Regions from separate parts of the Sessilibacter sp. MAH3 genome, predicted to be linked through region 2. Evidence: predicted binding sites of a transcription regulator. Region 2 holds the regulator's gene; the other holds the start of a gene.
The links. Region 2 encodes FNR, which switches genes on or off when oxygen is low (the NO sensors DNR and NnrR bind a similar motif). Its sites were predicted from a motif close to TTGATNNNNATCAA; they were not measured.
Positions count from the first base shown of each region.

Region 1 (3,204 bases), on a different contig from region 2:
GCTTGGCGCACGTAGTAATTTATACCGTTGGAATTCCCGTTGCTCGAACTTTAGCGTTCGCCACCGGACAGGTGAGTTTGATTATTCTTGCGTTGCATTTATTGGGAATTGTGTAAGAAATTTCGCAATCTTCGGTTTTGCCGCTGCCCTCTGATTAAGTTTGAGACAAGTTAGTCAGAGGCTTTTATTGTCGAGGTTCTTACTGTCAGGCGATCTTATGGTCGGAGCTTCCTCATAGCCAGCTTCTTACAAACAGGCTCTTACAAACAACTTTTTATAAACAGTGTTTCAAACTCCGATTTAGAAAGCCTGAATCTCTGATCTTGGGTTTGGCTTGCTCGGTTGTTGAGCGTTTTTTTAGCGATTACTGCTTTAAAAACCGGCGTCGAATTGCGAATCCTGAATTCTTTAGCGCTTCAAGCTTTGTATTTATATTCACAAGGCAATGGCTTCGGCACTCTTTTGTTGACGCATAGTGCCCATGTGTCTAATGTATGAATCAACCATCCTTTTTAGTTATATCTATTATGGCCACTGAGCGTACATCGGACAAAATTATCAAGATCACGCAGGAGCTCATTCAGACTCGTGGCTACAGCGCTATTAGTTTTGATGATATTGCTGTGCGCGTGGGTATAAAAAAGCCAAGCATTGTTCATCATTTTGCTAACAAGAGCGAGCTTGCGGCGGCGGTTGTCGATAATTATCGCTCGATGTTTTTGGGATTACTTGCACAATCGGCTAATTCTGAAAGTGCTGCTCGTAATTTAGAGGTTTACTTTCAACCTTATCTACAGTTTGGTGAAAGCGGTAACTTAATTTGCTTGTGTGGTGCATTAGCTGGGGAGTTTTCTGCACTGCCGGAATCTGTTCAGTTGCAAGTCAGTGGATTTTTTCAGGAACAACGCAATTGGATTTGTCAGCAAATATCCTTAGGTATTAACAACAACGAATTTGCTACAGGTTTAGATGCAAATGCCACGGCAACATGGGTACTGAGTTGTTTGCAAGGTGCGCTATTGGTTAGACGTGCCGGTGGAATAACAACGTGTGTGGAAGATGCTGTATTAACGATTAAAAACTATTTACGAATTAGTTAATGTAGTGATTCTGGGTTTCGAAATCAGCCACTGTTATAGAGCGACTTCAGGGTGATTTTAGTCGCAAAAGGGTTAATTTTTCTTCCAAATATAGGAAGTTTCCAACATAAAAAAACGGCCTCGTACAGTGAGGCCGTTTTAGATTGCGATTCTGTTGTTTTAACAATGTCGGTTTTAAAAATATCCGTGTTAAAAATATCTGATTAGAATTTGTAGCCAGCAGAAATTGTCCAAACGTAAGGATCAATATCGATATCGGAGCTGATGACGGTACCATCATCAAAAGTAATCTCTGCTTCGGTTTCGATATTAATGTAGCGCACAGAAGCATTTACTAACCATTTGTCATTAATGTGGTAGTCAAAACCAACTTGCAACGCAAGACCAACAGAATCGTCTAGCTCTACATCACCGCCGGTTAAGCCCGCAATAGCTTCCAGTGCAGTCGCTGCTTCAGAATCAATGTCTTCATCGAAGAAAATAGTGTAGTTGATACCAGCACCAACATAAGGCTCAAACGCACCTAGACCGTCGAAGTGATAAACCAAACTTAAAGTAGGTGGTAATTGTTTTGCTTCAGCAACGCTGATACCTGACAATTCGCCTTCGCCGTTAGCATCGTGAGTGAAGGGAGTTGATGCCAGTAACTCAAGACCTAGGTTTTTGCTGAAGAAATACTCCAAGGTCAAACCGAGTTGCGTATCGTCTTCAACGCTAAGTTCAGAAGTGCCACCACTCAATGATAGAGTTTGACCGTTGATAGCAACATTATCGCTAGAGTCATCCGGATCAACAGTGGTAATACCAGCGCGAAATACGATATCTCCTGCTTCGTATGAGAAAGCTAAAGGAGACAACATCAAAGCAGAAAGTGCGGCGGTACAGGTTAAAAGTTTGGATGCTTTTCTCATTGGGGTATTCTCTTGTTCGTTTCTAATTGGCTGCGAGATTAAAGGAAAACGTCTAGCTATTTTTGATTTAAATTAATTTTTGATTTTATGAGTTGCTTAAAACAGCTTCTTTTTCGAGTAAATTACGAATTAAATTTATGCAATTAATGTAGATCAAATTTTCGGTACTAAACTGTGTGCCCGTTATACGGTTTCTGTATGTAAGGATTTGTTAATGTAAGCTGGTGTTTTAATTTCTTCTTAAAAACCGTCGTTCGGGTTTTGAATATTGAGTTTTATCGAAGCAGTCATTCCTATGTATCGCTTGTCGCTTTGCTATTCCCAGACCTGTATCCATAGAGCCAGAGCTCTTAAAATTAAAAGCCTCGCAATTTCATTACCGATAAGTTGTTGAAAAAGCCAGAGCCCAGCAAGTTGAATTTTCTTTGCTCGATTTTTGAGTAAATCAACTTAGCTAAATCGTTGGTGCTTTAATCAGAAATGACTTAATTAGAGGCTCTAATGGTTTTTAATTGTAGAACGTATTTTCAATGCTACTTTAATTAAGACAAAAAAATTAAACATGCATCTTTAAAGTAGGTATTTGTTTTACGAACAAATACCCATAAGAAACTAAGGGAAGCTCTGATTAACTTAGAGTTTCTCGCGACACAAGGATGTGTCGCCAATTTCAAGAACTGTAAGTGATTGAAATGGTGAAGAAATTGGAAATCACATTTTCAATTTCTTCCCTCTGATTAAATCATGGATGAGTTAATCAGAGGTTCTTAAGGTTAATAGACGTATTTTTTTAAAACCAAAATTAGAGGCTGTTAAATCACGAAGCTTTAATTAAAGATTCTCATACCGAGAACGTCATGCTTTAACAGCAAACTTTCAAGTCGTCGGATGGTCTTTTATGCAGTTTTGGTTGCTGGCAAGAGAGATAGCCAATTGTTGTAAATTGTATTGTTTACTTGTCAGTATTTTTGTTAATTCATAAAGCTAACAGCTCAGTGATTTCATTGAGCTTATAATGAGGAAGCGCTATGCAGTTTTTACATACCATGATTCGTGTGTCTAACCTTGACACGTCTTTAGATTTTTTCTGCAACAAACTGGGCCTTGTTGAAGTTCGCCGAATGCAAAGTGAACGCGGACGATTCACGCTCGTTTACTTGTCTGCACCTAATGATCTTGAGTCTGCAAAAAAC
Region 1 covers NZ_BAAGIE010000003.1:115,073-118,276, forward strand. The annotation lists gene ACYQ2C_RS03235 (MAPEG family protein) at 1-116, shown strand, start outside; gene ACYQ2C_RS03240 (LEPR-XLL domain-containing protein) at 188-238, shown strand; gene ACYQ2C_RS03245 (TetR/AcrR family transcriptional regulator) at 495-1,100, shown strand; gene ACYQ2C_RS03250 (OmpW/AlkL family protein) at 1,304-2,011, opposite strand; gene ACYQ2C_RS03255 (VOC family protein) at 3,040-3,204, shown strand, end outside.
Region 1: a site for FNR is predicted at 2,155-2,168, ahead of ACYQ2C_RS03250 (OmpW/AlkL family protein). Genes of this name have one in related genera too.

Region 2 (3,204 bases):
AATTTATTTTGGCGGCGGCACTCCGACCTTTCTGTTAGCCGATGATTTACGACGAGTTACTTACGAAATTGAAAACTCCTTTGGCGTATCACACGCTGTAGATCGAGATTATTGCATTGAAACCGATCCAAGAACGGTAGATACAGAGCTCGTCAGTCTTGTTAAAAGCTTGGGATTTAACCGCATTCATTTTGGTGTTGAAGATTTTAGTACACAGGTTCAGCAAGTCATTAATCGAAAATACACCTTCGAAAAACTGAAACAATCAACCTCAGATGTTCGCTCGCAAGGCATTCAATCCGTCAGTTTCGACGTTACCTTTGGATTACCACAACAGAGCTTGGGCTCATTTATGAGCAGCCTAAAACAACTGTTAAAACTGTCGCCCTCACGAGTTGTTCTGCGTAAATATCACCACAATCCCAAAATATTTACCTCACAATCGCTGATTGATATCGAATCAGTTCCCGAAGATAAAACCGTTATGGAAATGCGCACCTTTGCCATCAACCATCTTCAAAGTAGCGGTTATTGCGCAATTGGCCCCGATTGCTTCGTTAGCAACGATGACCCCTTGTGCGATGCAACCAAAAGTGGTCGTCTACAATGGACTCAACATGGCTATGTTCCAGACGTTGCCGATACCGTCATTGGTTTTGGATTGTCGGCGATATCCAGTACGCCATCAGCCGTTTGGCAAAACCAGTTGGGTTTACGTGACTATACCCGCCAAGTGAGAAGCTACGGACACTCGGTTTATCGCGGTACGGAACTGTCGGTCGATGATCAAATAAGAAAAGAAATCACTCAACGCTTACTGTGTAATTTAGAAGTGAATAAAGAAGAGTTTGAAAGCCGCTGGAAAACCAGTTTCGACCATTATTTTGCAAAAGAATTATCTAATTTAGAACAAGAGTTTGGGCAACAAATGGTAATCAGTAATCAGCAAAAACTAAGATTAACACCAAGCGGTCAATGGTTTGCCAATCAATTGGCTTCCTACTTCAGACGTGCGGGCTAATAAGCCCGCATTTCATACCGATGTTCCCTGCTATATAGTCTATTGTTATTGCAGTAAAAATAAACAAATTGAATTTTTGAGCTGTTGATCGAATAAAAAATTTATTGATTATTACCAAGGAAGCTAAGTTTTGCGCAAAGAAGGCGTATTTGTAAATTCTCACGCCTCGAAGCTATCGACCTATCTCCCTCAATAACGTATATTGCTGATATAGCAACCTTAAACTATGCACTCAGATCAAAAGTCCTGTAGAATTTCAACAAGATAAGCCCGGTAGGAAAGTTACCTATGACTGTTACCTCATATGTACGATGCAGTAACTGCGCTGTAAGTAAGTTTTGTCTGCCTCACACCCTGTCCAACGATGATATTGGCCAACTAGAAGGTGTGGTGCAACAAAAGCGTGTACTCCATGCGGGTGAGACCCTTTATCATACCGGTGATCATTTCGAAGGGTTGTTCGCCATTAGCTCAGGCAGCTTCAAATCGGTGGTAATTGCAACCAATGGCGATAGCCAAATCACCGAGTTTTCATTCCCTGGTGAAATTTTAGGCTTTGATGCCTATCACGGTAAAACTCACAACAGCTTTGCAGAAGCGCTAGAAACCAGCAGCGTTTGCTTTTTGCCGCAAGCACAACTCGACAATTTGTCACAAAAAGTTCCTGCGCTTCAGCAGCAACTGTACAACCTATTCTCCGCCGAGATTCAAAGCAATAACGAATTCCTATTGATGATGGGCAAGCGCTCCGCAGAAGATCGCCTAGCAGCGCTGTTAATCAACATTTCTAGTCGTTACTCACAACGCGGATATTCTGCAACGCACTTCCGTCTTTCTATGTCGCGTACAGATATCGCCAACTACCTTGGCCTTACTATTGAAACCGTAAGCCGACTTATTCGCAGGTTCCAAAAAGAAAGCCTTATTGAAGTTGCCCAGCGTGACATCACCATTATTGACCTTGTAGGATTAAGTGAGCTAGCTGGCACACACTGCTCCTACGACCAAAAAGTGGCGAGTGCTGAATAACACAAATTTATACTTCGCTTTGAATTGTGATGAGTATTTAAAGCGGTTTGTCTACACGTATTCCCACATTAGATTACCTTCTACCGATCTCGGTCGGTAGAAAAGCTCCTCTTAGTTCTGCAACACTTTCTAATCCCGAAGCATTTTCTCATCAAAAAGCACCGTCAATAAATTCTTATTCGTAACGATTTATTACTTAGAACAATTCCACGTTAAAATAACTTGGTATTGCTTTTAAAGAATCATTGAGCCTTCTAAAAATACCGAATTCCTTGGCCAAAAATGTTCGCAAAACATATCAAAAAAACTTTTTTTATTTAATATAAAAATCTGAACAGCCTTACAAATTTTCAATTATAAATATAGAAAAACAAGAATGTAGAATCAGTTGTAATCTTAGATAACTTTGCCGTAAGTAACTATTCACAAACTTAATTAAAATCAACTACATTACAAACAGCGATCAAATTAACAAAATTCCGCCAAACAACTCACAAAAAACTACCCATTCGATTTAATCAACCGACTAAAACACTCAACACCACCAATTAAACCTGTACTTAACAATCTATTCGTATACAGCAATTAGGGCATTGAGTTAAATCAATCTTAAAAATTAGATATTTGACGGGAAACAAACTATCAATCAACGGTCATTGCGAACAGGGCCGAAAGTCTTTGGTAAATGCCTTACAGCTTCATCCTCATTTCAGTAATTGCGGCCCGTTCAGTTTGTTGCTTAGCTTTGCATTAGTCCCGCTCGGGTTCTTAACCTATCTCTCCGCGTTAACTTCGACGAGTTTTTTAAGGCAGAAAAAAACCCAACATCGTGGAGCTTTTTAAAATTCTATGGTGGTGAGGGAGGGAGGGACTTACAGCGATTTCGTCATTTCCGTCCGTATCCAACAGAGATAGGCGCCAACTCGCTACAGTTGAATGAATTTAACAAGGCTGTATGCACCTGCAACCCTCGATCAGGTCAACTATTAATCATCAAACACATAATCATCAAACACAGAGCAACAATGGTTCTTTCAAAATCCTTTCGACCAAAGCCCACAGATCCGTTACAGTGTAACGCGATTTAGCTTAGGGGCTTCACCGTGGATAAAACCGCAACACAACGACAACAACGCTACCGGGAACAGATAACC
Region 2 covers NZ_BAAGIE010000002.1:192,185-195,388, forward strand. The annotation lists gene ACYQ2C_RS02350 (radical SAM protein) at 1-1,021, shown strand, start outside; gene fnr (fumarate/nitrate reduction transcriptional regulator Fnr) at 1,310-2,050, shown strand; gene ACYQ2C_RS02360 (ribbon-helix-helix domain-containing protein) at 3,154-3,204, shown strand, end outside.